Regions from separate parts of the Burkholderia sp. BCC0397 genome, predicted to be linked through region 2. Evidence: riboswitches for the same ligand, from Rfam matches in the RefSeq annotation. Region 2 holds a riboswitch; the other holds the start of a gene.

Region 1 (15,449 bases), on a different contig from region 2:
CGCCGCTCGCGACGATGCGCTCATGCGCGCGGCCTGCGTCAACGCATCGCGAGATGTCGTCCCGCGCGTACGGCGCTGCTCCGCTCATCTCACCACCTCGCTTGCCCGAGTTGCATCCTGCAACGCAGCGTCGGATGCGAGCGCGACGTTCCGCAACGCGACGATGCGATCGAGCGTCAAACGTGCGCGGCCGTCCGGTGCAACGGCGACGCGCCCGTCGCAGTCGACATGCCGCGTCAGCCCGCGCATCGGCTCGCCGCGCGCCCGCACGCAGACATGCACGGCCACGACCGCGCGCCAGTCGTCGGCACGCATCGCATCGGCGTCGACGAACTGCGTGGCGCCGCGACGCAAATAACGCATGCGCAACTGATCGATCCCCGCCACGACGGGCTGCGGCGTGCCCGGCCGGCCGCTTCCCTCGCAATACAGTTCGGGCTCGCCCGTCGACGGGCTGACATGCGCATCGAAGCGATTCTCCACCGGCGCAGGTTCGCCCGGCTCGCCGACACCCTGCCCGAGGCAATCCGATGCTTGGCCGCTCACCGTCGTCCACGTCGATACGGCATCGCCGACATATCGGACCAGCAACGCGTCGGACGACAAACGCGCAGGCTCGCAGCGCACCTGTGCGCCGCTACCGCGCACGCGCGCCGTCGAACACCCGAACACCGGCGGCAACGACGATGCCGCTTCGGCATCGAGCGGCCGGAATCCCGCCATCTGGATCTGCTGACCGATCAGCATCAGCGCGGTAGCGGCCGCGTCGCGCATCCTGAACCCGTCTTCCGCGCGACGCTGCGCAATGCGCTGCGCGTGGTACAGCGCACCGGCCGCCGCGAGCACGAGGAGCCCGACGGTCATCGCAATCAGCACTTCGAGCAGCGTATGCCCACGCGTACCGCGATCAGCGTTCATCGCCTGCCCTGTCCCGAAACGGCATCCGGACACACGATGGCGGCTGCGTCGACGCCCCCACCACATCACAGCGCAGCGGCGCGCCCCCATTGCCGCCACGCCAGCGGACAACCGCGTAGCGGACGCCGCCCGGCCCACCATCGAGCGTCATCGCGCCACCCGGCAACGATACAGCCGCGAGCGCCGCGAGGCCGTCATCGGCCGCCGCGGCGGCATGCAGACGCTCGATACGCGCGTCGGCCAGCCACAGCGCGCGTTCGCGCCAGATCGTCGCGCGCTGCGCACGTGCCATCGCGAGCTGGCTGCCGACCACTGCCAGCATCACGGTGGCGAGCAGCGCGATGGCCAGCGTCGCCTCGATCAACGACGTACCGCGCATGGCATGGCGCATGGCGATCACGCCGCGTCGCAGCGGCCGGCGACCATCCGCGCGCGGCCGCCTGCCGCAATCCGCACGCAACGCGATGTGCGCGCGTCGTCGGCGCCGGGCACGCTGCGCCGCGGACGCAATTCGAAACGCCGGATTCCGCCGATCGATTGACCGACCGGCGGTGCGAACGCCAACTCATGCGCGGCGCCCGCGACGACCACTTCGGCATCGCGCGGGTAGCGTCGCAGCACGCGCGACTGCCCGTCGACCTGCCCGCTGACGATCCAGTCGCACGACCATTCGGCCGGATCGCAGCGCTCACCGGCACGCAGACAGGCGCCGTCGCGTCCGGCGCGGCACAGCGTGACGCGCGCGCCGAGACGCGTTGCCTCGGCACGCGCAAACGACAGCGCACCGAGCAGCGCGCGCGAGCGGGCATCCACGCGTTCGCGCATGCGCCACTGGTCGAACGTGGGCACCGCATAGAGCGCGAGCCCCGCCGCCAGCGACATGGCGACCATCAGCTCGACGAGCGTGAATCCGCCCGGTCGTTGCACCACATTCTTCAAGGATTGAGCGCCCCGTTCCATCGCAATCGTCCTCCGTCACGGTGATGCGACGACTGTAGCGACGTGTGCGGACGCGCGCCATTTGCCGAACGGCCGACTGGCGACATGCGATCGCAGCCGACACAATCGGCGCGAATCGAACCAACGGAGCAGACGATGAACGAACGCAGCGCGTCAGCGCTTACGTGGGGTCTTGGCGGGAGAGGCGCGACGGAATTCTTCGATCACGTCGGCAAATTCGGAAACGTCCTCGAACTGGCGATACACCGATGCGAAGCGGACATAGGCAATCGTATCGAGGCCGCGCAACTCGTTCATCACGAGTTCGCCCAGCTTCTCGCTACGCACTTCACGCTCGCCAGTCGCGAGCAGTTGATATTCGATGCGGGCGACCGCCGCGTCGATCGCGTCGGCGGCAACCGGCCGCTTGCGCAGCGCGAGTTGCATGCTGGCGACGATCTTGCGACGGTCGAATTCCGTGCGGCTGCCGTCCTTCTTCACGACGAACGGCAGGGACAACTCGACCCGCTCGTACGTCGTGAAGCGCTTGTCGCAAGCCGAGCAGCGACGGCGCCGCCGAATCGCGGCGCCATCTTCGGACACGCGCGAGTCGACGACCTGCGTGTCGTCATGCCGGCAGAACGGGCAGCGCATCGGCGATCAGCGGTAGACCGGGAAACGCTTGGTCAGCTCGGCGACCTGCACGCGCACGCGCTCGATCGTCGCTGCGTCTTCCGGGTTCTCCAGCACGTCGGCAATCAGGTTGCCCACCTGCTCGGCTTCCGCCGGCCCGAAACCGCGCGTCGTCATCGCCGGCGAACCGAGGCGCACGCCGCTCGTCACGAACGGCTTTTCCGGGTCGTTCGGGATCGCGTTCTTGTTCACCGTGATGTGCGCCGCGCCGAGCGCCGCTTCCGCTGCCTTGCCCGTGATGTTCTTCGCGCGCAGGTCGACCAGCATCACGTGGCTTTCCGTGCGGCCCGACACGATCCGCAGCCCGCGCTTGACCAGCGTTTCGGCCAGCACGCGTGCGTTCTCGACGACCTTCTGCTGATATTCCTTGAACTCCGGCGACAGCGCTTCCTTGAACGCCACTGCCTTCGCCGCGATCACGTGCATCAGCGGGCCGCCCTGGATCCCCGGGAAGATCGCCGAGTTGATCGGCTTCTCGTACTCGGCCTTCATCAGGATCACGCCGCCGCGCGGGCCGCGCAGGCTCTTGTGCGTCGTCGTCGTCACGAAATCCGCGTGCGGCACCGGGTTCGGGTACACGCCCGCCGCGATCAGGCCCGCGTAGTGCGCCATGTCGACCATCAGGTACGCGCCCACCGACTTCGCGATCTTCGCCAGACGCTCGAAATCGATCTTCAGCGCGAACGCCGACGCGCCCGCGACGATCAGCTTCGGCTTGTGTTCCTGCGCGAGCTGCTCGGCCGCGTCGTAGTCGATGTCTTCGTTTTCGTTCAGGCCGTAGCTCACCACGTTGAACCACTTGCCCGACATGTTCACCGGCGAGCCGTGCGTCAGGTGGCCGCCGTGCGCGAGGCTCATGCCCATGATCGTGTCGCCCGGCTTGAGCATCGCGAAGAACACGCCCTGGTTCGCCTGCGAACCCGAGTTCGGCTGCACGTTCGCGGCTTCCGCGCCGAACAGCTGCTTCACACGGTCGATCGCCAGTTGCTCGACCACGTCGACGTACTCGCAGCCGCCGTAGTAGCGCTTGCCCGGATACCCTTCCGCGTACTTGTTCGTGAGCTGCGAACCCTGCGCGGCCATCACGGCCGGGCTCGTGTAGTTTTCCGACGCGATCAGCTCGATGTGATCTTCCTGGCGGCGGTTTTCCTGCTCGATCGCTGCAAAGATTTCGGGATCGACGTTCGCGATGGTGCTTTGGGCTCTGTCAAACATACGGTTTCCGTTAAGTGTGTACAGGTTGACCGGAGTGGCCAAGTACGGTGCGCTGCTGGCGAGACCAGCTCGACGTGGCGGAAGAATCCGTATGACGCGAGGCAGGACAGCCACCAGCGATGCACGCGACGGCGCACAACGGCTGCCCAGGCGAACGGCAAAAACGGCGCCCCGCGCTTCACGGTGGGATGCTCCACCTTGAACCCGAAGGGTTCTATCGCCAGTCACGCAGGGGTGATGAGCGCATTAGTGTATTGGATGCGTCATGAATAGGCAACCGCACGGCAGTGCGCCCGAATCAATGGGGGCCAGATTCTACGCGCCCGTGCCGAAACGCTTTGCCGCCTTGCCGCGGTGCGGCATTCTCAGTAGGCTTGCGGGATTCCACCCGCTATTACGTTACCGACCAGGAGCAGCAATGATCGTGTTCGTCACAGGCGCGTCCGCCGGCTTCGGCGCCGCCATCTCCCGTGCCTTCGTCAAGGGCGGCCATCGCGTCGTCGCCACCGCACGCCGCAAGGATCGTCTCGATGCGCTCGCGGCCGAACTCGGCGACGCGCTGCTGCCGTTCGAGCTCGACGTGCGCGACCGCGCGGCCGTCGAAGCCGTGCCGGCCGCCCTTCCCGCCGAATTCGCCGCGCTCGACGTGCTCGTCAACAACGCCGGTCTCGCACTCGGCGTCGAGCCTGCCCACAAGGCGAGCCTCGACGAATGGCGGACGATGATCGACACGAACTGCGCGGGCCTCGTCACCGTCACGCACGCGCTGCTGCCCGGCATGGTCGAGCGCGGTCGCGGCCATATCTTCAATATCGGTTCGGTTGCGGGTTCGTACCCTTATGCGGGCGGGAACGTCTACGGCGCGACGAAGGCTTTCGTCAGGCAATTCAGCCTGAACCTGCGCGCCGACCTGCTCGGTACGCCGTTGCGCGTCACCGACATCGAGCCGGGCCTGTGCGGCGGCACCGAGTTCTCGAACGTCCGCTATCGCGGCGACGACGCGAAGGCGGCGAACGTCTACAACAATGTGCAGCCGCTGATGCCCGAGGACATCGCCGATACGATCTACTGGATCGCGACGCGCCCGGCGTACGTCAACGTCAACACGATCGAGCTGATGCCGGTCGCGCAGGCGCCCGGCGGCCCGACCGTCCACCGCGGCTGAAGCCTCGCGGGCCCGGCCCCCGGCCGGCCCGCGGTATGCTACGGCGCACTACATTCCGTTACGAATCGGTTACGAATCCGGTCTTTGCCTTCCGGTAGAATGCGCGCCATGACTCAGCCTACCCGCTCCCCGGAAGCGCCGTCCGGCTTTACCTGGCCGGTGCGCGTGTACTACGAGGATACCGATGCAGGCGGCATCGTCTTCTATGCCAACTACCTGAAGTTCTTCGAGCGCGCCCGCACCGAGTGGCTTCGCGCATGCGGCGTCGACCAGCGTCGGCTCGCCGACGATACCGGTGCGATCTTCATCGTGCGCAGCACGTCGCTCGACTACCGCGCGCCGGCGCGACTCGACGACACGCTGACGATCACGAACCGGCCCGGACGCATCGGCCGCGCGTCGGTGGAATTCACGCAGGAAGCCTGGTGTGGCGACACGCTGCTCGTGGCCGGGCACATCCGCCTCGGCTGCGTCGACCGTCACGGCATTCGGCCCGCGGCCATCCCGCCGGCCGTGCTCGACGCGCTGCACCGCGGGCCCGTCATCGACGCCGGGCAACCTGATTTGTCAACGAAGCTCGCATGAGCACCGTTTAGACAAAGCCTATGAACTTGCCGTTCTGATTCGATACTAAGCAAGGTTCGGCGTCAGGCATGGCCGGCGCGCCGCGCCGCACGCACACCGGACGCCCTTGCGGGGCACCCGCGAAGGCACGTTACTCAAACCTCTATGAATACTGCTCAAGACCTGTCGATCATTTCCCTCGTGCTCAACGCGAGCGTGCTGGCCCAGGCCGTGATGGGACTGCTGCTGCTGCTGTCGCTGATGTCGTGGACCTTCATCTTCCGCAAGTGGTTCGCGATCCGCCGCGCGCGCGCGCAGACCGAACGCTTCGAGAAGGATTTCTGGTCGGGCGGCGACCTGCAGGCGCTGTACCAGAGCGCAGCCAACAACCGCCATACGATCGGCGCCCTCGAGCGGATCTTCGAATCGGGGATGCGCGAATTCCTGAAGGCGAAGGAAAAGCGCCTCAGCGATCCGGGCCTCGTGCTCGACGGTGCCCGCCGCGCGATGCGCGCGTCGTTCCAGCGTGAAATGGACGTGCTCGAAGCCAACCTCGCGTTCCTCGCGTCGGTCGGCTCGGTCAGCCCGTACATCGGTCTGTTCGGCACGGTCTGGGGGATCATGAATTCGTTCCGCGGCCTCGCGAACGTGCAGCAGGCCACGCTCGCGAACGTCGCGCCGGGCATCGCCGAGGCGCTGGTCGCCACCGCGATCGGCCTGTTCGCCGCGATTCCGGCGGTGGTCGCGTACAACCGCTACGCGCACGACATCGACCGCCTCGCGATCCGCTTCGAGACCTTCATCGAAGAGTTCTCGAACATCCTGCAGCGTCAGGCCCAGTAAGGAGCGCGCCATGGCAGGAAGCCCCATCCGATCCAGCATGCGCGGCGGCCGCTCGCGCCGCGCAATGGCCGACATCAACGTCGTGCCGTACATCGACGTGATGCTGGTGCTGCTCGTGATCTTCATGGTCACCGCACCGCTCGTCGCCCCGTCGATCATCAACCTGCCGACCGTCGGCAATGCCGCACCGCAGGAGCAGACGCCGCCCGTCGTCGTCAACATCAAGGCCAACCGCACGATGAGCGTCAAGTACAAGGGCGACTCGGGCGCGACCCAGGAAGACACGATGACGAAGGCCGAGCTCGACAGCTTCATCTCGGCCCGGCAGGCCGATCACCCTGACCAGCCGGTCGTGATCGCAGCCGACAAGACCGTGCAGTACGATGCCGTCATGACCGTGATGTCCGATCTGAAGGCGCGCGGCGTCAAGCGCGTCGGCCTCCTCGTCAAATCGCAATGAACCGGCAGCAATCCACGCGCAGATCCGCGTACCCGCTCCAGCCTCCTCGCGAGCGCGGGACGTGGCGCGCGTTCGCGCTCGCCGCGCTGATGCACGTGCTGCTCGCGCTGTTCCTCTATCACGGCGTGCAGTGGCAGAACAGCACGCCGGCCGGCGCCGAAGCCGAGCTGTGGACCGAAGTGCCCGACGTCCCCGCGCCGCGGCCCGTCGTCACGCCCACGCCGCCCGCGAAGGTCGCGCCGCCCCCTCCGCCGGTGCGCGACGAACAGGCCGACATCGCGCTGCAGCAGAAGAAGCGTCAGCAGGAAGCGGTCGCGCGCGAAGCGCTGCTCGAGCAGCAGCGCCGCGCGCAGCAACTGAAGGCCCAGCAGGAAGAGGAAGCCCGGCGCGCGCAGCTCGCCGCGCAACAGGCCGCCGCGCTCGCCGCACAGAAAGCCGCGGAACGCGACAAGCAGAAGCAGGCCGACAAGCTCAAGCAACAGCAGCTCGCCGAGCAGCAGAAGCTCGAACAGCAGAAACTCCAGCAGCAAAAGCAGGCGCAGCTCGAAGCGCAGCAGGCGGCGAAGGCGAAGGCCGACTCGGCCGCGAAGGCAAAGGCGGAAGCGCAGGCCAAGGCGAAGGCCGAAGCCGCGGCGCACGCGAAGGCCAATGCGGCGGCGAACGCGAAGCTCGACCGCGAGCGCAACGCGCGCCTCGCACAGATGCAGGGGCTGTCCGGCGCCGGTGAAGGCGGCGGCGAAGGCCTCGCGAAAAGTGGCACCGGCACGGGCTCCGGCGGCAATGCCGCCACGCCCGGCTATGCCGACAAGGTGCGCCGCCGCGTCAAGCCGAACATCGTTTGGGGCGGCGAGCGGGCAGGCCTGACCACCGTCGTCAAGATTCGGTGCACGCCGTCCGGTGACGTATTGAGCGCATCGGTCTCCCGCTCGAGCGGGAATTCGGGGTGGGATCAAGCCGTGGTCAGTGCGATCCACGCATCGGTCCCGTTGCCGCCCGATTCTAACGGTCGTACCCCGTCTGACATTACGATTACCTTCAAGGCGGCGGAGTGAAACGAAATGCGCTTACACTCCGGGCGTCGCTGTCAGATGGGAACGAATCGGGTATTTTTACTGTCTCTGCCGTTGCGCAGCGATCCAAGCCATACGGGAAGCAAGAAGCATGAGTTTGATGACAAAGCTAGGTTTCAGGGCACTCGTGGCCTCGTGTCTGATCACGGCGGGCAGCGCCGCTAACGCCCAGGTCAACGTGCTGATCACCGGTGTCGGGTCGACCCAGTTCCCCATTGCCACCGCGAACTTCACGAACGAGGCGAACCTGCCGCAGCAGGTCACGTCGATCGTCCGTGCCGACCTCGCCCGCAGCGGCAAATTCACCAACATCGACGCCGGCAGCACGCCCGTGCCCGAGACCGCATCGGTCGATCTCGGCGCCTGGAAGGCCAAGGGCGCGAACGCGTTCGTCGCCGGCAGCGTGAACCGCGAGGCGAACGGCCAGTACAAGGTCAACTTCATCCTGTACGACACCGTGAAGCAGCAAAGCCTCGGCGGCCTGTCGCTGACGGCTACCGACACCACGCTGCGCACGGCCGGTCACAAGATCGCCGACTACATCTACCAGAAGCTGCTCGGCGTGCGCGGCGTTTTCGCCACGCGCCTGTCGTACGTGATCAAGACCGGCAACCGCTACCAGTTGCAGATTTCCGATTCGGACGGCCAGAACGCGCGCATCGCGCTGTCGAGCACCGAACCGATCATCTCGCCGGCCTGGTCGCCGAGCGGCACGAAGGTCGCATACGTGTCGTTCGAACGCAAGAAGCCGATCGTCTACATCCACGACCTGCCGACCGGCCGCCGCTACATGGTCTCCGACCAGAAGGGCAACAACAGCGCACCGGCGTGGTCGCCGGACAGCAACACGCTTGCCGTCGCGCTGTCGCTGACGGGCAATACGCAAATCTATACGGTCAACGCGAACGGCGGCGGCCTGCGCCGTCTCACGCAGAGCAGCTCGATCGACACCGAACCGTTCTACTCACCGGACGGCCGCTGGATCTACTTCACGAGCGATCGCGGCGGTGCGCCGCAGATCTACCGGATGCCCGCGCAGGGTGAAAGCGCCGGCTCGGCACAACGCGTGACCTTCACCGGCAGCTACAACACGAGCCCGCGTATCAGCCCGGACGGCAAGCTGCTCGCCTACATCTCCCGCACGGGTGGGGGCTTCAAGCTGTACGTTCAGGATCTGCAATCTGGCGCGGCGAACGCCATCACGAATACCAATCGCGACGAGTCGCCGAGCTTCGCGGCAAACGGCCAGTATCTTCTGTACGCTACCCAGTCGGGTGGTCGCAATGTTCTGGCTGCAGTGCCCTCCGACGGCAGCGCGCCGCCGCAGATCCTGTCCGTCCAGGGCGGCTCCGTTCGCGAGCCGTCGTGGGGGCCCTTCATGCAATGACCACAAGGAGAGTAACCATGATGTCGAATAAAGCTCGTCTGGCCCTGGCCGTGATGATGATCAGTGCGCTCGCAGCGTGCAAGTCGGGCGTGAAGCTCGACGACAAGGCGAACAACGCGGGTGCGATGAGCACGCAGCCGAGCGCCGACAACGTCGCGCAAGTGAACGTCGATCCGCTGAACGACCCGAACAGCCCGCTCGCGAAGCGCAGCATCTACTTCGACTTCGACAGCTATTCGGTCAAGGACGAGTATCAGCCGCTGATGCAGCAACACGCTCAGTACCTGAAGAGCCATCCGCAGCGCCACGTGCTGATCCAGGGCAACACCGACGAACGCGGCACGAGCGAGTACAACCTCGCGCTGGGCCAGAAGCGTGCGGAAGCCGTCCGTCGCGCAATGGCCCTGCTCGGCGTGAACGATTCGCAGATGGAAGCCGTGAGCCTCGGCAAGGAAAAGCCGCAGGCAACGGGTCACGACGAAGCATCGTGGGCGCAGAACCGTCGCGCCGACCTCGTCTACCAACAGTAAGTAACGGAAGAATCGCCGTATGACGCACCGTGTAACCTGGCTGCGCGCAGCCGCAACCTTCTGCGTCGTCGGCGCGGCGTGGTCGGCCGCGCCGGCGCACGCCGGCGTGTTCGACGACAACGAAGCGCGCCGCGCCGTGCTCGACCTGCGCAGCAAGACCGACAACCTGGCGAGCCAGTTGTCCGCCGCCCAGCGTACGATCCTCGATCAATCCGGCCGTCTCGACCAGTTGAACCAGCAGGTCGCGACGCTGCGCGGCGAGAACGAGGATCTGACGAACCGGCTGACGACGCTCGAGCGGCAGCAGAAGGAGTACTACCAGGATCTCGACACGCGGCTCAAGAAGTTCGAGCCGCAGCAGGCGACGATCGATGGTGTCGAAGGCACCGTGCAGCCGGGTGAAACGGATGCGCTCAGCGCGGCGCAGCAGCAGTTCCGCAACGGCAACTTCAAGGCGGCGGCGGCTTCGTTCCGCGCGTTCATCGCGAAGTATCCGCAGAGCCCCTATCAACCGACCGCGCAGTACTGGTACGGCAATGCGCAATACGCGCTGCGCGACTACCGCGGTTCGACCGCGACGTGGCAAGGGATCGTCAGCAAGTTCCCGCAGCACCCGCGCGCGGCCGACGCCCTCGTGGCGATCGGCACGAACCAGCTCGAGCAAGGCCAGAAGGCGGCCGCGAAGAAGACGTTCGAGCAGGTCGTGTCGCAGTACGCCGGGTCGAACGCGGCGCAGACGGCGCAGGGCAAGCTCGAAACCATCAAATAATTATCGTGACGGGTTGTTGACAGTCCTGCAACCCGTCGCTATAATCTTTTGCTCTTTAGGTCGTTGCCCAAGTTGTTGAAGCAACGAACCGACCGGTTTCAAGAACGTGGGGTGGTAACTCAGTTGGTTAGAGTATCTGACTTTTAATCAGAGAGTCGAGGGTTCGAGTCCCTCCCACCCTACCAACTATCTTCGATAGTGCAAAAAAGCCTCCCTCGCGGAGGCTTTTTTGCGTCTGTCGCCTGGCCGGTCGAGCTTGAATGCTCGACGATGCTCGCCACACACTCGGTCGCGCGCGACTTGATCCCGGCCGATCACCGCACACTCACATCCCACAGCACCGCACCATATCCCGAATACAAATTGCCGTCAGGCAGCAGCTTCCGCCGCGCGAGTTGCCGGTGCACGACCGGCAGGTTATGGAACGGCATCCGCGTGAACAGATGATGTTCGATATGGAAATGAATCGCGTGCGGGCCAAACAGGAACGTCTGCCACGAACGCCGGACGATCGTGCGTGCGTTGCGGCTCTGGTCCGCGCCAGCCGGCAGCCCCGCGTGCTCGAAGATCGCGCGCACCTGCCCGGCGAGCGGCAACAATGTGACGGACGGCACGATCCACAACGCGACGTACAGCAGCGGATGTCCGGCCAGCGCGAGCGCGCCGAACAGCGTGCCATTGCCGGCCAGCATCGACGCGATCTCCCACGCCGCATACGCACGCGATTTTTCGACCTTCGGCAACGCATGCGCGAACGCGCCGCGCGCGAGCTTCACGACGCTCGTCACGTAGCCGATCCCGCATGCGTACGCGAGCAGGCGGATGATCAATCGCCCGCGCGTCACCGGATAGTCGTGCACGCCGAACAGCAGCGCGACGGGGTCATCCGACTGCATCGGCGCGCGATGGTGCTTCAGATGGCCGGCCCGATACGTGCGCAGCGACAGCCATAGCGGCCCGGCCGCGAGCAGTTGCCCGAGCACGTCGTTGACGCGCCGGTTCCGCGCGAGCAACCCGTGCGCCCCTTCGTGCATCATGACCGCGAGCGCGAGCTGGCTGCGCGCGATCACGATCGCCGCGCATGCGTAGGCAAGCGGATGCGCAAACGCGATCGCAGCGGCAAACGCGGCGGCAATCATCAGCCAGTCACCCGCCAGCGCCCCGCCGACACGCGCCGCGCTCACGCGAAACAGCACGGGATCGGGCACGAACCGCGCGAGCCCGAGGTTCGATCCGGCGCGGTGAACCTGCGTCTCGGTCACGCGAGCCTCCTGCGCAGCGAATGCCGCTCGACCCACAGCGCACTGACCGTCGCGAGCGCGACCCCACCCAGCACGTCGGCGACCGTATGCTGCTTGAGCGTCAGCGTCGACGCGCAGATCAGCAGCCCGATCGCCGCCGCGACGATCCGGCGCCGGTCCGCCAGCATCCGGCACGCCAGACACGTGACCGCAACATGCAGGCTGGGGAAGCCGTTGGCCGCAAGATCGAGCTGCCACATACGCGCAAGACGCCGACGCACGAATGCATTGCCGATCTCCGCGATGTCGGGCCGCGGCACGGCTTCCGGAAACAACAGGAAGCAGGCCACGCCGAGCACGAACGCGATCAGCACGGCCTCCCTGAACGCGGCGAACGCAGACGGCCGCGCATACGCGGCGAGCGCAATCACGAACGGAAAGAACGCGACATAGACGAACCACGACCACGCGATGAACGGAATCCGCGCATCGATCGCCGTGGCCAGCACGTAGCGAGGCGCGACGCCGCGCTCCAGCAGAAAGAAGATCGCGAGGCCCGCGACGATGCCGAATGTCGCGGCCACCATCTGCCGGACCTCGGGCCGGCGATCGTCATGCAACATTCGCGTATTCATCGCGGCGCCGGTGCCTCGCATCGGGTTTCCGCCTCGGCCGCCCGCGCATGCGGACACAACGCGAGGAGGTGCGATGCCCACGCGTCGACACGCGCACGCGCATGCTCGCGGCCCGCGAGCGTCCCCGCCGGCGTACCGGGATCGCGCATCAGTTCGATCGACGCCTGCCCGACCTCGCGCCGGAATGCCGCCGCATCGCCCCGCCATGTGACGACACGGTGCACGAGTTGCAGCCGTGCCGCGCGCGCGGCGTTGCTTGCCTGTTCGGGCTGATCGGTCTGCACGAGCAGGATCGGGCGGCGATACACGCGCGCGATCGACAGCGCGGCCATGCCGGGCGCCGACACGATCAGCGGCGCATGCGCGGCGCGCGTCGGCCAGTCGGCGTCGACGCCGGTCCAGCCGTCGTGCCCGGCGTAGCCCTCGCCCACGCAGTGTGCGGCGAGCCCCGCGTCGCGCATGCCGGCCGACAGTGCATCGGCGAGCGCGACGTCGCGGAAGTGCGGATTCAGATAAACGGCCGCGGCAGCGGGTTCCGGCGCCAACAGCTCGGCGACGATCGGCACCGGCGTCGGCAGCCGGCGATGCCGGTGCGAGCACGGCGCGTCGTCGGCGAAGTCGTACGCGAAATCGTGCTCGATACGGCCCAGCGCCGAATCGATCTGCCAGTCGACGATCCGCGCGAAAGCGCGCGCCAGCACACGCGGCAGCCGTGCATCGAAATTCGCGGTCAGCGCGCGGCGCAGGCTGCCGCCATACACGTGAACGACGCGACGCCGCCATCCCGGCACCGCGCCCATGCACAGCAGCGCCGGATGAAACGAGTCGTTGACCACGAGATCCGAGTCGCGAACGATTGCACGCAGCCGCGCGATGTCGCGCAGCATGCGGGTGGGCCGGAACACGTAGTGCGCGACATTGCGATCGGTCGCGTCACGCAGCATGTTCTGCCGCTCGTCGAACTGCACCGCGTAGTGCCTCGACAGCACGGCCGCGTCGATGCCGAACGCGGCGAGGAACGCCTGCCCGGCATCGGAGGTCGTCAGCACGTCGACCTGCGCGCCGGCCGCGCGCAACGCATGCACGAGCAGTTGCGCGCGCATCAGATGGCCGCGCGCGTCGGCCGTCGCGAGATAGACGATGCGCGGCATCATGCGCGCGGACGAAGCGACTGGATCCACCCGGCCGCGTACATCGCCAGCGCGCCCGTCACGCCGAAACCGGCTTCGATCGCGCGGATCTCGTCCAGCAACGCGGCGAGCGACGCGGCCTCGGACGGCTCGACGAGGCGACGCAGCGTATCGGCGCAAAGCCGGACGTGCCGCGTCTCGTCGGCGAGCACGCGCGACAGCAACGGATACAGCGGATGCGCGTCGCCGATCGTCGCGCAGTGGCGCGCGAGCACGCGCATCGCCATCTGTTCCGCGCACAGGCCGGTCGCATACGCGGGCACGAGTACGCCTTGCGCGAAATGCGGCGCGTAGCGCTGCGCGAGCCGGCGCCATCGCATGATCTTGCGCCGGCTCAGCCAGTCGGGTGCGTGCGGCCCGGTCGACGCGTCGATGCCGCGCCGGCGCAGCGCATCGGCAAACGCGGCCGCGTGGCGACGCTCGTCCGCGAGATGCTGCTCGATGCGCGGTGCAAGCCAGTCCGGCGGCTGTCCGGTCCAGTCCTCGTGCAGCGCGCACTCGGTCGCTTCTTCACCGATCAGGTACATGCGCAGCATCCAGCGCTCGCCATGCAGGCTGCGATGCAGTTGCCGGATCGCCGCCCGCTTGATGCGATCGACGAGATACGCGCGCATCCGCGCCGTACCGCGCGGCGCGGGCGCATCGAGACAGTCGAAGCGCTCGCCGTGTGCGGCCTGCGACGACGCAGGTAGCTCGCCTGTCGTGGTCATGCCGGCTCGCCCCGTGTCGATGAAGATTGCGTCGCAGCGGCGGCTGAAGCAGCCGGGTCGCGACGCCAGCCGAGAATCAGGCCGACGAAGCTTTCCTGCATGAATGCATGCGCGGAGGCGGCCGCGCCCGCGAAGGCTTCCTCGCGGCCGTTCACGCGCAGATAGCCGCTGCCGTCGCGTGCGCCGAACTCGATCCGGTCGTTCTTCCGAAAGCCGCGTTCGCGCACGTCTTTCACGAGTGCGCTGCCGTCGAGGCCGAACAGGAACAGCTCGCGCTGTGCGACCCACACCGGGATGTGATTGCTCAGCGCATCGAAGCGGATCGACCACGTACCGGACGCGAGCGCACGATCGATATCGGCATCGCGCGGCGCATTCGACGTGAAGCTCGCGCGCGCGACCGCCTTCGTCAGGCCGCCGACACCGAGCGCGATCGTGATGTCATCCGCGGACGGTTGCTTCGGATCGGTCGCACGCACTTTCACGAGATGGCGCGCCAGCCGCGATGCGAGCGACGGATGCGCAAACAGCGCGAGCGTTTCGTCCGGCGTGAGCACGTCGCGCTCGCGATCGCCCTCCTTCACGCGCACGCGATATGGATCGATCCGCACATCGGTGAACTTGCCGCGCACGGGCGCGTGGACGTACACATCACGATCCCATTTCGTGCCGTCGCGACGCAGCAGAACGTGCACGCTCAACGGCACGCGCCGCCCGTCGGCATCGACGCCCGTGCCTTGCAGCAGCACGTCGCCGAGCACGTCCTTCGTGCGACGGTTCGCATCGCTCGAGAAAACGATCGCGTGCGCATCGGTATCGATGCTCGCGTGGACGTCGGGCGCATCGAGCGCGACACGATTGCAGTCCGACGCGGCCGCATTCGCGAACGGGCAGCCGCTTTGCGACGTGAAGTGATAAATCCCGCGCCCCGCATGATCGACCGGTGCGGCATGGGCGCCAACGCCGGCGGCAAACAGGGCGAGACAGGCAACGCGGGTGGCGAGTGAGGGCATGGTCGTCGTCGGAAGGGAATCAGGATGTCGAAGTGTCGTGGCCGCGCCGCCGCGATGCACGGCGCCGTTTCAATGACGGTGATAGGACAGCGCGTCGAGATCGCGCC
Region 2 (15,449 bases):
GCGGCGCTCGAAGCGACGAGCCACGGCGGCGGCGTGGTCGACAGCGTGATCGACCGGATGCGCGGCATCGCGCAGAGCTCGGGGCGGATCGCGGAAATCATCTCGGTGATCGACGGCATCGCGTTCCAGACCAACATCCTCGCGCTGAACGCGGCAGTCGAGGCCGCGCGGGCCGGCGAACAGGGGCGCGGCTTCGCGGTGGTCGCGGGCGAAGTGCGCTCGCTCGCGCAGCGCAGCGCGCAATCGGCGAAGGAGATCAAGGCGCTGATCGAGGATTCGGTCGCGCAGATCAACGGCGGCGCGGAACTCGTCGAGCGCGCCGGCGACGCGATGCGCACGGTGTCGGCGTCGATCACGCGGGTCGTGCAGACGATGTCGGAGATCACGGCGGCGTCGGTCGAGCAGAGCGTCGGGATCGAGCAGGTGAACCAGGCCGTCACGCAGATGGATCAGCTCACGCAGCAGAACGCGGCGCTGGTCGAGGAAGTCGCGGCGGCCGCCGCGTCGCTGAACGACCAGACCGCGCACCTGATGCAGGCGGTGTCGGTGTTCGAACTGGGCGACGGACGCGCCGCATCCAGCGGGCGCGCGGCGCCGTCGTTCGCCGCGACGGGTTACGAACCGGCCGGCAGCGCCGCGTAGGCGGTCGCGAGGTGGTAGGGCGTCGTCGACGGCATGTCGGCGCGCGACACCTGCCCGTCGGCCGTCTTGCACTCGAACCAGCCGCGCGGATGCAGGAAGCGCGCGGCGAACCGCTCGATCTGGCGTGCGAGCGGTGCGGAGGCCGGCGTGCCGCCGTGCGTCGCGAGCGCGCGCAGGTATTCGGTCTGCGCCCAGATCCGCTGCGTGCCGTCGATGCATGCGCCTTGCGCGTCGAGCGCCGCGCACACGCCGCCCGTCTGCGGATCGACGCCGTATTGCTCGGCGAACGCGAACGCGCGCGACAGCGCGGCGGGAAGCCCGGTCTGCGCGAGCCGCGCGCCGGCCGCATCGACCAGATAGAACCACTCGAACTGATGGCCGGGCTCGAAACGGTTGTCGGCCGAGCCGAGCGGCAGCTCGGCCACGCAGCCGGTCGCCGCATCGACGAAGGTGCGCTCGACGGCCTGCGCGGTGCGCGCGAGCGCATCGTCGAACGCCGGGTCGCCGAACGCATCGGCGGCCGCGAGCCAGGCTTCGGTCAGGTGCATCAGCGGATTCTGCAGCGCCCCGCTGCCGGATGACGAGAAATCGGCGTGGCGCGCGGCATCGAGCAACGCGTCGCCGTGGCGCGGCGCGAAGCGGTCCTGGATCAGCGCGGCGGTTTCTTCTGCCACCGTGCGCGCGGCGGCGTCGCCCGACGCCGCATGCCATGCGGCGCACGCGAACACGATGAACGCGTGCGTATAGAGATCCTTGGTCGTATCGAGCGGCGCGCCCTGCGCGTCGACGCTGTAGATCCAGCCGCCGTGGCGCGGGTCGCGAAAGTGCCGGCACAGCGCCTCGAACAGCGTGGCCGCATGCGCGGTGTCGCCGGCCTGCGCGAACACGAACAGTTGCCTGGCGCACGCCATTGCGCGATAACGGGTCGCGGGCAGCGGCGCGTGGGTGGCCGGATCGACGGCCTCGAACGGCAGTTGCAATGCTGGGTCGAACCCTGAACCCCGCCAGATCGGCAAGACGACGTGCACGAAATGGTGGCGCAACTGGGCGGCCTGGGCGGAAGCGGAGTCGGAAACGGAGTCGGAAACGGACATGGCGGGGTTGAGCGCTTGGATCGAAACGTGTCGGCGCGGCCCGGAGAATCGGCGCGGCCGGGGCCAAGGATAAAACATTCCGCGCGGCCGACACCAAAAAAAGGAGAGAAATCGGATGCTCAGCAACCTGGAACTCGTGATGCGGCTCGTTCTCGCGGCGGCGCTCGGCAGCGTCATCGGCTTCGAGCGCGAGCGTCTGTCGTGGGCTGCGGGCCTGCGCACGCACATGCTGGTGTGCGTCGGCTCGACGCTGATCATGATCGTGTCGGCGTTCGGCTTCGCCGACGTGCTCGGCACCAGCGACCACGTCGTGCTCGATCCGTCGCGGATCGCCGCGCAGGTCGTGTCGGGCATCGGCTTCCTCGGCGCGGGCTCGATACTGCTGCGCGGCGAGATCGTGCGCGGGCTGACGACGGCCGCGAGCCTGTGGTCGGTCGCCGCGATCGGCCTCGCGGTGGGCGGCGGGCTCTATGTCGCGTCGATTTCGGCGACGATCATCATCCTGATCATCCTGGCCGGCATCAAGCCGCTGGAGCGGCGCTATTTCACGGTGCGCCAGCGGCGCCAGCTTGCGTTGACGGTGGCGAGCGGCACGCTGACGTTCGATTCGCTGCACGCGGCGCTCGGCCCCGACAGTGCGCGCGTGAAGCAGTTCATCGTGCAGCGCGCCGACGACACGGGCGAGCAGGACGAAGTGCGCATCGCGCTCGCGCGGGTGTCGGAACTCGAATACAAGGCGATCTGCGACAAGCTGCGCGCGCTGCCGGGCGTCACGCGTTTCGACGGCGGGAACGGGCTGGGGGGCGACGAATAGCGTGAATCGGGGGCGGGGCGTGCGGCTCAATCCGTCCATTGAATGCGGCCCCGCGCGAGTGACTGGATCCGGTACGGATATGAGAGAATCATCCCGTCGCGTGACTGGCGCCACGAGATAGAAAACTATCGGGAAGCGTGACATAGACCGTTTGCCGCGCGCCTGGGCCGTTTCCAATTTAGATCTTGACGCCCAGGAATATGCCGACTCCCCTCGCCGCCCCTTGCCCTTCCGAAACGTTGGCCGACGATTTGCCCAACTTCCCGGTGGATTGGCCGGCATTGGATATCCAGTGCCGCCACCAGAATTTCCGTCATGCCCCAATCTGAGTTGGTCAGATTGATTATCTTGACCCGAACGCACCTTCCAGAGGCCGACGCACCTGTCGCGGGAGACGTCCAATGACCATCTGCCGATTTGAAAACGCAATCCAAAAGAAGGCGCTTGCCCTGCATGGATTGATCAGAAAAATTGAAGTCAAGGCGGCTGACGAACTGCCGTCGGCAATGGCCGATATCGAGCATGCACGGAAAGAAGGGTATTGGATTGCCCTCAAGCTGAGCTACTCCCTGGGCGAATGGCTCGAGCCGGCACTCATGGAAAAACACGCCCCCTCGAAGAATAGCGGCGCCCCTCGCATGACTGCACTCGTCTTTGAGCGTGCCGTGCATGAAGCTGCATGGGAACCCCCACTTCACCCGCGATCCGGCCGCATTGTCAGCGCTTCGCCGAGAATCAGCTTCAACGAATACAGGAAAAAAGTATCAGCTATCAAGCGCTTGCTTGAAAATGGTGACGTTTACCAGATAAATCTTACCTTTCCAATAGACGTCGAAATCGAAGGGAGTCCTGAATCCATATACCGGGAAATAATAAATCTTCACCCGGTATCGCATGCGGCCTATATCGATGACGGCGAATCGCTAGTGCTGTCTTTCTCGCCTGAGCTGTTTTTATCGCGCTCAGGAAGCATCCTGACCAGCCGGCCGATGAAAGGCACGGCTCCTCGGCATCGGCATCCGGAAGAGGATCTGATTTCCGCTCGCGCGCTACAGGCCAGCATAAAAGACCGAGCCGAAAACGCGATGATCGTCGATCTGTTGCGTAGCGATATGGGAAGAATCGCCCGCATCGGCTCCGTCAAGGTCGAGAAGTTGTTCGATCTCGAACGCTATCCGTCGATATGGACCCTGACCTCTACGATCACGGCGGATATCGGATCGGCTTCCTTCTTCGAGATACTGCGAGCCCTTTTTCCATGCGGCTCCGTGGTCGGCGCGCCGAAGATTGCAGCAATGCGCCACATCCGGCAACTCGAGATGGAAGACCGAGGTCTCTATTGCGGCAGTATCGGCTGGATGGCTCCCAATGGGGATTTCTCGCTAAACGTTGCGATTCGGACACTCGCGCTGGGGAAAAACGGTTCCGGCGTATATGGAGTCGGTGGCGGCGTGGTACTCGACTCCAAAGCGGATCTCGAATGGAACGAATGCCAATGGAAATCGAGGGTATTAGGCAACGTGAGCAGCGAAGGGTGGCGTGAAGCCAATCATTGCACTCTCGCAAAACACCAGGAACTGGAGTCATCGATGAATTGATGTGAGGTGCGGGGCGCCCCGAGGACCGCTGCCCGAGTCGCCCCAAAACCCGTTGGACGAACCTCTCTCGTCCCGGATCGCTCACCCGCCTGGCGGACACCGCGTTCGCATGCCTGTGCGAGATGCTGCAGAATCTCGCGAAAAATTTCGCGATCGGGATGTCGTCACTGTCCGGCGCAACGATCATGCATAGCGCGCCAGGAATGCCGGCTTCGTCGAGCCCACGCAGGGCCATCGAGCGAATGCGGCAGGTGGCCGACAACGATGCCCGGCGCAGCGGCGTGCCCGGCGTGTACTTCCATTCCTGGCTGCTCGTTGGTGATCACATGACCGCCGCTGCGCCTTTCGACACGCCGGACAATCGCTGCATCGAGATCGCGATTGTCAAGTTCGTCGGGTAGCCGTCGAGAACCACTCGCTTGTGCTTCGGTCGTCAATGCCGGGTCATACGTGTGAACATCGACAATGGCGCCGGCAATTTCGAGTCGACGAGATGATGCGTGACGCCCGCGAAAATCGGGCGGACAAGCCGGCCTGCGTAACGCACGGTCGTGCGGCTCGATGAATTCTCTCGCTGCATCGATGAAGGCGAGCCCTCTTTCGACAGCCTGACGCTTCTCGGGTTGCGACCAAGCAACCGGAATCCCAGCCGTTCCTCCAGCCGCTTCACTTTGACGCTGACCACGCCTTGCGTCATATGCAGATAATCCGCCGCTTTCGTAAGGATTCCAAATTCCATAACCAATAGAAAGGTGCGAACGGTATCTACGTCAAGCGAGATCATCGTCGATCATCCGAATTTGTTGTGGTTGAAATAGCATTCTTGATATTTCAAAAAATTTTATAGAACCTCATAATTCCATCAATCGCCAACAGACGAGACCTATTTGGCGGATACGTATTCGTAGAACCATCAATTGCTCACGCACATCATTCAGCTCTTTCTCGATGACCTCCGGATGCGGCAAATATCTTGTGACACGTTATTCATGGCGTATGTGCGCGGATACGCAGGTCCGCTCGATACTGCGAGCGACGCATCGAGATTTTCATAGGCCCCGCTGTTTATACGATTCGAGCGAGAATTCAACCGAGTCAAACGTGTCCCGTTTGCGCGAGGATGGCTTTCGGACGTGCGTGTGGTAGTGGGCAAGCGTCTACCTGAAATATTTGCGGGGCCAGGATGAGAGGTTTCCAAAGAAAATCCTCACTATCCATCAGATATGTAGTGGGCGCCAACCTGTCAACAATTACGGCTAGGTGTCCAACCAGATAGACGGGCCGCGCCTGAATCAAATATTCGCCCAGCCCGGCCTCTAAATATCAGCTCGCACTGTAACGCGTGATGGCATGCAGTCATCAGTCACGCGCGATTATTTCGATGGGAAACATAAAGCCGGCCGCTCACGACTGATTTTTTAAAACTATTCGTGAACTTCGTTGAATGAAATCTTTGATGGAAGCAATCTCGTGAAAACTACGGCGTTCCTGAAAGGCGAGCTTCCGGCGACGCCCAAGGACGAACGCTTCGTCACCGACTTGAGAGCCGTTGTCCGACGGATCCTGCTCGATCACCCCGCGTCCATAGCGCGCACACGCCGACAGGCAATCAACGCGCCGGCTGGTCAAGTATTTCAACCAGCAGTTGCCTGACATCGCGGGGCTGCCGTGCATTCGGTCGACATCTCGTCCTGAAAACGGTCTGGCGCAACCACAACCCGCTCAAATACGCGATGGGCAACCAGTCGTCATGCCGGCCAGCTCATTCGCAACCGTTCAATCGAGCCACAAGGATGATTGAAATGCCATATTTAATTTCCGGCGCCCCTCCATTTTTATTGGCGATTCTATGGCTCGCATTACACGTCGCCTGCTTCTCGGCAAATGCGGTCGCCGTAAAGGCAACCAGTCTCACACTGACGATTTGCCAGATCATTTTTTTCCGCTCGCTGGCAACATTGGCCTGCTCGGCCATAACGCGGTCGGCGCGAGTGCAAATTGCCACTTCGATAAAATCGGATGTCTTGCAGCTCCTGATTATTAGGGCGATTGCGGGTTTCCTTGGAATATACGGCGTCTTCTATACGATCTCGGTGCTGCCGGTGCCAATCGCCATGACGCTTACGGGAATTACACCCGTATTCGTCATATTCCTGGAAGCCGTTGTAACGAACGAGAGAGTGCGCAAGGAAATCCTGCTCTATGCGCTCTTCGCAATCGCATCCATTTACATCACGACCAGCGCAAATGGCGTAAGTAAATTTGACGGTCTCGATGTCGGGGATATAGCGATCGGACTCGCGGCCGGCGCACTCGTCGCCATCTCCTTTGTCTCGGTGCGACTTACCGTCCGAAAGGTCGGCACCAATGCGGTCGTTTTCTGGTTTGGGCTGGGGAAATTCGTCGGTTCGCTTCTTCTGGGCGGGACGGCCATATTCGCTACCCACTTTAACTAGACATTCCGATTTTACGTGTTGTTCCATAATCAATCTCATGCGCCGATATCGAAACGCGTCGACTCCGACGAATGCGCGTAATTCAGGCAACTGAACCAACGCTGAATGTTGCATCAGGATTGCTGAAGATATAAGTGAAGGTATCTGAATTGCCCGATTCCGCGAAAGAATTGGCGGGTCGCGTGAGCAATGCGTTCCGGAAAGGATGTGCCAGGGGGAAATTCGCATGCAGGGTTCCGGATGGAACCGGCAGGCACTGGTGTTGTTGAAGAAAAGCCAGAACCGATTGGTTGTTATTCATTGATTGTGAGAGGTCGCTCCATGCGCGTCGAACGGGTTCCATACCGCTTAATCACTGTCGCGACGGCCGCCGTTTTCCTGGCCGCGTGCGGAAAAAAGGAATCGGCACCGCCGCCGCAAACGCCGGAAGTCGGCGTCGTCACCGTCCAGCCGCAAGCCGTGCCGGTCTTCACCGACCTGCCGGGCCGCACCAGTGCATTCCTCGTCGCGCAAGTGCGCGCACGGGTCGACGGCATCGTGCTGCGTCGTGAATTCACCGAAGGCACCGACGTCAAGGCCGGTCAGCGCCTCTACAAGATCGATCCGGCGCCGTACATCGCGGCCCTGAACAGCGCGAAGGCGACGCTCGCGAAGGCGCAGGCGAACCTCGTCACGCAGAACGCGCTGGTCGCGCGCTACAAGGTGCTGGTCGCCGCGAACGCGGTCAGCAAGCAGGAGTACGACAACGCGGTCGCCACGCAAGGCCAGGCCGCGGCGGACGTCGCGTCCGGCAAGGCGGCGGTCGACACCGCGCAGATCAACCTCGGCTATACGGATGTCGTGTCGCCGATCAGCGGCCGCGTCGGCATCTCGCAGGTGACGCCGGGCGCATACGTGCAGGCGAGCCAGGCGACGCTGATGTCGACGGTGCAGCAGCTCGACCCGGTGTACGTCGACCTCACGCAGTCGAGCCTCGAAGGGCTGAAGCTGCGTCAGCACGTGCAGAGCGGCCGTCTGAAGACGAGCGGCCCGGGTGCGGCGAAGGTGTCGCTGATCCTGGAAGACGGCAAGACCTACTCGGAGCCGGGCAAGCTGCAGTTCTCGGACGTGACGGTTGACCAGACCACCGGCTCGGTGACGATCCGCGCGGTCTTCCCGAACCCGGGCCGCGTGCTGCTGCCGGGGATGTTCGTGCGCGCACGGATCGAGGAAGGCGTGAACGAGAACGCGTTCCTGGTGCCGCAGATCGGCGTCACGCACGACCAGAAGGGGCAGGCGATCGCGATGGTGGTGAACGCCGGCAACAAGGTCGAGCCGCGTCCGCTGAAGACCACCGGCATGCAAGGCCAGAACTGGGTCGTCGAAGGCGGTCTGCAGGCGGGCGATCACGTGATCGTGCAAGGCGTCGACAAGGTGCGCCCGGGCGCGACCGTGAAGACCGTTGCGGCCCAGCTTGCGCAGGCGCAGGGCACCGCCGCAGGGGCTGCAGCGGCGGCCGCCACGCCGTCGTCGGGTTCGTCGCCTGCCGCGGCGTCGCCGGCCGCCTCGCCGGCTGCAGCGTCGGGCGCCGCACCGGCGAGCGCTGCCGCCGCATCGAGCGCTCACTAACAGGGAGCCTGCTTCATGGCCAAGTTTTTTATCGATCGCCCGATCTTTGCATGGGTGATCGCCATCGTGCTGATGCTGGCCGGCGTCGCGTCGATCTTCACGCTGCCGATCGCGCAGTATCCGACGATCGCGCCGCCGGCCGTGCAGATCACCGCGAACTACCCGGGCGCTTCCGCGAAGACGGTGGAAGACACGGTGACGCAGGTGATCGAGCAGCAGATGAGCGGTCTCGACCACTTCCTGTACATGTCGTCGACGAGCGACGACTCGGGCAACGCGACCATCACGATCACGTTCGCGCCGGGCACGAACCCGGACATCGCGCAGGTCCAGGTGCAGAACAAGCTGTCGCTCGCGACGCCGAACCTGCCGCAGGTCGTGCAGCAGCTCGGCATGTCGGTGACGAAGTCGAGCAGCAGCTTCCTGCTGTGGATTGCGTTCAACTCCGACGACGGCAGCATATCGAAGGACGACTTGACGAACTACGTCGCGTCGCACGTCCTCGATCCGATCAGCCGCATCAACGGCGTCGGCCAGACACTGCTGCTCGGTTCGCAATATGCGATGCGCGTGTGGCTCGATGCGACGAAGCTGACGAACTACGGCCTCACGCCATCCGACGTGACGGCCGCGATCACGCAGCAGAACGTGCAGGTCGCGGGCGGCCAGATCGGCGGCACGCCGGCGAAGCCCGGCACCGTGCTGCAGGCGACCATCACCGAGGCGACGCTGCTGCGCACCCCCGAGCAGTTCGGCAACATCCTGCTGAAGGTCAACCAGGACGGCTCGCAGGTGCGCGTCAAGGACGTCGCCAGGGTGTCCCTGGGGACGGAAAACTACAACTTCGACACGAAGTACATGGGGCAACCCACGGCCGGGCTCGGCATCCAGCTCGCGACCGGCGCCAACGCGCTGGCGACCGTGAGCGCGATCCAGGCGAAGGTGGCTGAGCTGTCGCGATACTTCCCGCACGGGCTGGTCGTCCACTATCCGTTCGATACGACGCCGTTCGTGCGCCTGTCGATCGAGGAAGTGGTCAAGACGCTGCTCGAAGGCATCGTGCTGGTGTTCCTCGTGATGTACCTGTTCCTGCAGAACCTGCGGGCGACGATCATCCCGACGATCGCGGTGCCGGTCGTGTTGCTCGGCACGTTCGCGATCATGGCGGCGGTCGGCTTTTCGATCAACACGCTGTCGATGTTCGGCCTCGTGCTCGCGATCGGCCTGTTGGTCGACGACGCGATCGTGGTGGTGGAGAACGTCGAGCGGGTGATGGTCGAGGAGGGCTTGTCGCCGAAGGAGGCGACCCGCAAGGCGATGGGCCAGATCACCGGCGCGCTCGTCGGCGTGGCGCTCGTGCTGTCGGCGGTGTTCGTGCCGGTCGCGTTCTCCGGCGGGTCGGTCGGCGCGATCTATCGTCAGTTCTCGCTGACGATCGTGTCGGCGATGGTGCTGTCGGTGCTCGTCGCGCTGATCCTGACGCCGGCGCTGTGCGCGACGATCCTCAAGCCGATCGCGAAGGGCCACCACGAAGAGAAGAAGGGCTTCTTCGGCTGGTTCAACCGGACCTTCGACAAGAGCCGCGATCAGTACCACGTCGGCGTGCAACACGTGATCAAGCGCTCGGGTCGCTGGCTCGTCATCTACCTGGCCGTGCTCGTCGCGGTCGGCCTGTTGTTCGCGCGCCTGCCGAAGTCGTTCCTGCCGGACGAAGACCAGGGCTACATGTTCGTGATCGTGCAGACGCCGTCCGGCTCGACACAGGAAACGACCGGCAAGACGCTCGACAACATCAACACGTACCTGACTACCGCCGAGAAGGACGTGGTCGACTCGGTGTTCACGATCAACGGCTTCAGCTTCGCGGGGCGCGGCCAGAACTCGGGTCTCGTGTTCGTGAAGCTGAAGGGCTTCTCGGCGCGCCAGCGTTCGGATCAGAAGGTACAGGCGCTGCTGCGAAGGACCGCCGCGCATTACGCGAAGTACAAGGATGCGATGGTGATTCCGTTCAACCCGCCGTCGATTCGGGAACTCGGCAACGCGTCCGGCTTCGACTTCGAGCTGACGGACAACGCCGGTCTCGGCCACGACGCGCTGATTGCCGCGCGCAACCAGCTGGTCGAGATGGCGTCGAAGGATCCCCTGCTCGCGCTGGTGCGCCCGAACGGCCTGAACGATACGCCGCAGTACAAGGTGGACATCGACCGCGAAAAGGCGGATGCGCTCGGCGTGACGCCGGATGCGATCGACCAGACGTTCTCGATCGCGTGGGCGTCGAAGTACGTGAACAACTTCCTCGACACCGACAGCCGGATCAAGAAGGTGTACGTGCAGGCCGACGCGCCGTTCCGGACGACGCCGGACGACCTGAACGTCTGGTACGTGCGCAACGGGTCGGGCGGGATGGTGCCGTTCAGTGCGTTCGCGACCGGCCACTGGACCTACGGTTCGCCGAAGCTGGAGCGCTACAACGGCGTGTCGTCGTTCGAGATTCTGGGGCAGGCGTCGCCGGGCAAGTCGACCGGCCAGGCGATGGCCGCGATGGAATCGCTCGCGAAGAAGCTGCCGGAAGGCGTCGGCTATTCGTGGACGGGGCTGTCGTTCCAGGAAATCCAGTCGGGCTCGCAGGCGCCGATCCTGTACGCGATCTCGATCCTCGTCGTGTTTTTGTGTCTCGCGGCGCTGTATGAAAGCTGGTCGATCCCGTTCTCGGTGATCATGGTCGTGCCGCTCGGCGTGATTGGCGCACTGCTCGCGACGACGCTGCGCGGCCTCGAGAACGACGTGTTTTTCCAGGTCGGCCTGCTGACGACCGTGGGCTTGTCCGCGAAGAACGCGATCCTGATCGTCGAGTTCGCACGCGAACTTCAGGTGACGGAGAAGATGGGGCCGATCGAGGCCGCGCTGGAAGCGGCGCGCCTGCGGCTGAGGCCGATCATGATGACGTCGCTCGCATTCATTCTCGGCGTGCTGCCGCTCGCGATCAGCAACGGCGCGGGCTCGGCGAGCCAGCACGCGATCGGCACCGGCGTGATCGGCGGGATGATCACCGCGACGTTCCTCGCCATTTTCATGATCCCGATGTTCTTCGTGAAGGTACGCCAGATCTTCAGCGGCGAGCAGGAAGATGCCGATCTCGCACTGCGTCTCGCGCAGGCGCATTCGCGTCACGAAGATCGACCGCACAACGACGAAGACGCCGGCAACAACGGACAGTGATGATGCAAAAACACGCTTTGACTGCAAGCGCGATCGCACTCGCCGCCGCGCTCTTCGCCACGGGCTGCACGATGGCGCCGCATTACAAGCGGCCGGATGCGCCCGTCGCACAGGCGTTTCCGTCCGGCGGCGTGTACGCGACGCAGCCGGCGGCGAAGGCCGGCGCGCGCAGCGCGAACGGCCAGGCGGCGGCCGGCATCGGCTGGCGCGAGTTCTTCGTCGATCCTCGCCTGCAACGGCTGATCGAGATCGCGCTGAAGAACAACCGCGACCTGCGCGTGTCGGTGCTGAACATCGAGGCGGCGCGTGCGCAGTACCAGATCACGCGCGCGGGGCTGTTCCCGACGCTCGACGGTACGGGCACGGGCAATATCCAGCGCTATCCGCAAGGTGTCTCGCCGACCAATCAGGCCTACATATCGCGCACTTACAACGTCGGACTGTCGGCGTCGTGGGAGCTCGACCTGTTCGGCCGGATCCAGAGCCTGAAGGACCAGGCGCTCGCGCAATACCTCGCGACCGCGCAGGCCCGCAAGGCGTCGGAGATCTCGCTGGTGTCGCAGGTGGCCGATCAATACCTGACGCTGCTGTCGACCGATGACCTGCTGCAGGTCACGGAGAACACGCTGAAATCCGCGCAGGCGTCGTACGACCTGACCAAGCTGCAGTTCGACAACGGCGCGGGCTCCGAGCTCGACCTGCGCCAGGCGCAGACGATCGTCGAGACGGCGCTCGCGAACCAGCAGGCGCAGGCGCGCGCCCGCGCGCAGGCGGTGAACGCGCTGGTGCTGCTGATCGGCGAGCCGCTGCCGGACGATCTGCCGGCGGGCCTGCCGCTCGACGCGCAGAACCTGCTGACGGACGTGCCGGCCGGGTTGCCGTCGGACCTGCTGACGCGTCGTCCGGACATCATGGAAGCGGAGCAGAACCTGCTCGCGGCCAACGCGAACATCGGCGCGGCGCGCGCGGCGTTCTTCCCGCGCATCTCGTTGACGAGTGCGTTCGGCACCGCGAGCCCGACGCTGGGCGGCCTGTTCAAGGCCGGCACGGCGGCGTGGTCGTTCGCGCCGAGCATCGCGCTGCCGATCTTCGAAGGCGGGCAGAACATCGCGAACCTCGATCTCGCGAACGTGCAGAAGCGCATCGAGATCGCGAACTACGAGAAGGCGATCCAGTCGGCATTCCGCGAAGTGTCGGACGGTCTTGCCGCACGCGGCACGTATGATCAGCAGATCGCGGCGCTCGAGCGCAACGAGCACGCGCAGCAGCGTCGCTTCGATCTGTCGGACCTGCGTTACAAGAACGGTGTCGACAGCTACCTGTCGGTGCTGACCGCGCAGACCGACCTGTACGCGGCGCAGCAGTCGCTGACCAACGCACGGCTGGCACGGTGGACCAACCTCGTCGACCTGTACCGCTCGCTGGGCGGCGGCTGGATCCAGCGGGCCGGCGAGACGCCGCGCCCGGCCGACCAGCCGGTCGACGACGGCAAGGCGGCCGTACCGTTCGCATCGGTCGCGGCAGCGCGGGCGAACCGACCGCGGGCATGACGAAAAAATGGCTCGCAAGACCAAGGAAGCGGCGCTGTTGACCCGGGAAGCCATTCTCGACGCGAGCGAGCGCCTTTTCGATGCATGCGGCTATGGCGCCGCGTCGCTCGAGGACATTGCCGAGGCGGCCGGTGTCACGCGCGGCGCGGTGTATTGGCACTTCAAGGACAAGGGCGATTTGCTACTGGCGCTCTTTGTCCGTGTGCGGGAGTCGTTTCGCGACCAGTTACTGGCACTGGTGCGGCGCGGCAGCCGGCGCGGGAGCATCAAGGCGTTCTGCCGCCTGCTATTGTCGGGCGGCGCGCGCCGCGCGGAAGCGAAAGCGATCTGCCGGCCCGGCGGCAAGCTGCTGCCGTACGACGAGATTTTCCTCGCCGAGCCGTTGACGGCGCACCTCGCGATCGACCTGTTTCAGGAGATGCACGAGACGCTCGTCGCGATCCTGAACAAACCCGGCGACGCCGGCGAAAACGGCGCGAAAGCGTCGGCGGGCGAAACCGAAATCGACGCCTATTTTCTTCAGGCGCTGCTGGTGGGGCACGCGCGTCTATGCGCATTTCACGCGGCGCCCCGCAAGATGGGCGACGCCACCGCGCGGATCGTCGGGCGCGGCATCGAGGCGGTCTCCGCGCGCCACGGTACGCGCGCTCGCGCCGCGAACCGGGTCGGCGCGACTCCGATAGCCTGACCCCAGGCGGCGTGCACGGCCACCGTGCGACGTGCGTTCCACAACGCGTCGAGGCCCGCCGCGCCGCCCGCCGCCATCCGGCCGATCGAGCGCGCGAGCGTGTTCATCGGCACCGCGACGTCGTTCAGTTCGATCGTACGCATCGTCGCGGCGAGCGACACCGGCGCGAGGCCGAGCTGCCGCGCGTCGCCGGGCATCAGGATGTCCGCGCCGTCTGCCCGGCGTCGCGCCGTCAGGCCACGATGGCGCGACGCAGCCGCAGCACGGCGTCCCGCATGTTGCCCGGCAGCGTCGCGCCAAAACCGATCACGAGCCCGGCCTCGCCGCCGCCGCGGTAATGCGGCGACAGCGGCGGCGTCTGCAGCCCGAGCGCCGCAGCGGCTTCCCATACCGCGAGATCCGCGTCCGGTGCAGCTGCGCCACGCAGCTTCGCGACGAGATGCAGGCCGGCATCGGGCGCGTCTCCCCAATCGAGTACGTCCGCGCAGTGGCATTCGAGCGCGGCCAGCAGCGCATCCCGACGCTCTGCATAAAGCATCCGCATGCGGCGCAGATGCGTCGCGAAATGCCCTTCGCCGATGAATTCCGCGAGCGTGACCTGCAACGGCGTCGGCGATTGCCGGTCAACCAGCGCGCGGGCGTGCGCAAACGCCCCGGCGAGCCCCGGCGGCGCGATCAGGAAGCCGATCCTCAATCCGGGCGCCAGGACCTTCGCGAACGTGCCGACGTAGATCACGCGATTCGCGGCCGATTGCCGGCCGAGCGCGCGCAGCGGATGCAGCGGCCGCCCGGCGTAGCGGTAGTCGCCGTCGCAATCGTCCTCGATGATCCAGGCGTCCGCACGCTCGGCCCAGTCCAGCAGCGCGAGCCGGCGCCGCAGGCTCATCGTCACGCCGAGCGGGTACTGATGCGACGGTGTAACCACCGCGAGGCGCGCGTCCGCGGCCAGCCGTGCACCGGCCTCGACGTCGAGGCCCTCCGCGTCGACCGGCACCGGTACGACACGTGCGCCCGCGCTTTCGACCGCGCTGTGTCCCGCGACGAATCCCGGGTTCTCGATCCATACCGTATCGCCCGCGTCGATCAGCAGGCGCGCGGCCAGCTCGATCGCGTGCTGCGAGCCGGACGTGATCACGACGTCGTCGGCATCGCACGCCAGGCCGCGCGTCACGCCCAGATGTTCGGCGATCGCCTCGCGCAGCGGGCGGTATCCGGCCGGATCGGCGTAGCCGAGCTGGTCGGCGGTCGGCCGGCTGCGCCAGAAACGGGCGGACAGGCGAGTCCACGTGTCGTACGGAAACGCATCGAACGCGGGCGTGCCGGGCGCGAGCAGGCCCGGCCCGCGCGGCACCGGCGTAACCGGCAGCCCTGCCAGGCGGCGGCCGCGCCCGGACAGCGCCGGGTACGCTTCGCCGCGCGCTGCGGTAACGGACAGCGGCGCCGCGGCGGCGGGCGGCGCCAGATCCTCCGGCAACACGTCCGGCACGTAGATGCCGGAGCCGCGCTGCCCGCGCGCATAGCCCTCCGCGACGAGCCTGTCGTACGCCAGCACGACGGTCTGCCTCGACACGCCCAGTTCGGCCGCGAACGATCGCGTCGATGGCAGGCGCGCGCCGGGACGCAGGTGGCCGCGCAGCACCGCCTCGCGCAGGTGCCGGGCGATCTGCTCCTGAAACGGCAGCGCCGCGGCGGGATCGACGGCGAAAGCGCCCCAGACGGGCGGTGTGGCGCGTTTGCTCATGGCCTGAAAGTGGATTGATTCGGTTTCCGAAAGTGGGCT

The links. A riboswitch is a leader RNA that binds a small molecule or an ion and turns the genes downstream of it on or off. The one in region 2 is predicted to bind ZMP and ZTP.
Region 1: it holds a riboswitch for ZMP and ZTP, as region 2 does, so the genes downstream of both, glyA (serine hydroxymethyltransferase) here and pabB (aminodeoxychorismate synthase component I) in region 2, are expected to answer to the same signal.

Annotation. Positions count from the first base shown of each region.
Region 1 is NZ_CADFDL010000003.1:561,395-576,843, forward strand. Features, by position in the region: gene HWX03_RS12735 (PilW family protein) at 85-918, opposite strand; gene HWX03_RS12740 (hypothetical protein) at 908-1,309, opposite strand; gene HWX03_RS12745 (GspH/FimT family pseudopilin) at 1,315-1,878, opposite strand; gene nrdR (transcriptional regulator NrdR) at 2,032-2,511, opposite strand; gene glyA (serine hydroxymethyltransferase) at 2,518-3,765, opposite strand; ZMP/ZTP riboswitch at 3,903-4,003, opposite strand; gene HWX03_RS12760 (SDR family NAD(P)-dependent oxidoreductase) at 4,184-4,930, shown strand; gene ybgC (tol-pal system-associated acyl-CoA thioesterase) at 5,030-5,515, shown strand; gene tolQ (protein TolQ) at 5,660-6,337, shown strand; gene tolR (protein TolR) at 6,348-6,797, shown strand; gene tolA (cell envelope integrity protein TolA) at 6,794-7,849, shown strand; gene tolB (Tol-Pal system beta propeller repeat protein TolB) at 7,959-9,254, shown strand; gene pal (peptidoglycan-associated lipoprotein Pal) at 9,272-9,784, shown strand; gene ybgF (tol-pal system protein YbgF) at 9,804-10,553, shown strand; tRNA gene HWX03_RS12800 (tRNA-Lys) at 10,662-10,738, shown strand; gene HWX03_RS12805 (fatty acid desaturase family protein) at 10,868-11,815, opposite strand; gene HWX03_RS12810 (phosphatase PAP2 family protein) at 11,812-12,417, opposite strand; gene HWX03_RS12815 (hypothetical protein) at 12,426-13,583, opposite strand; gene HWX03_RS12820 (hypothetical protein) at 13,580-14,329, opposite strand; gene HWX03_RS12825 (hypothetical protein) at 14,326-15,342, opposite strand; gene HWX03_RS12830 (glycosyltransferase family 2 protein) at 15,412-15,449, opposite strand, start outside.
Region 2 is NZ_CADFDL010000009.1:263,815-279,263, forward strand. Features, by position in the region: gene HWX03_RS25730 (methyl-accepting chemotaxis protein) at 1-642, shown strand, start outside; gene HWX03_RS25735 (AGE family epimerase/isomerase) at 615-1,736, opposite strand; gene HWX03_RS25740 (MgtC/SapB family protein) at 1,852-2,550, shown strand; ZMP/ZTP riboswitch at 2,641-2,725, shown strand; gene pabB (aminodeoxychorismate synthase component I) at 2,952-4,148, shown strand; gene HWX03_RS25750 (hypothetical protein) at 4,271-4,549, shown strand; gene HWX03_RS25755 (LysR family transcriptional regulator) at 4,582-4,932, opposite strand; gene HWX03_RS25760 (hypothetical protein) at 5,553-5,822, opposite strand; gene HWX03_RS25765 (EamA family transporter) at 5,942-6,604, shown strand; gene HWX03_RS25770 (efflux RND transporter periplasmic adaptor subunit) at 6,926-8,212, shown strand; gene HWX03_RS25775 (efflux RND transporter permease subunit) at 8,228-11,431, shown strand; gene HWX03_RS25780 (efflux transporter outer membrane subunit) at 11,431-12,981, shown strand; gene HWX03_RS37260 (TetR family transcriptional regulator) at 12,989-13,669, shown strand; partial or broken gene HWX03_RS25790 (hypothetical protein) at 13,699-13,881, opposite strand; gene HWX03_RS25795 (PLP-dependent aminotransferase family protein) at 13,902-15,410, opposite strand.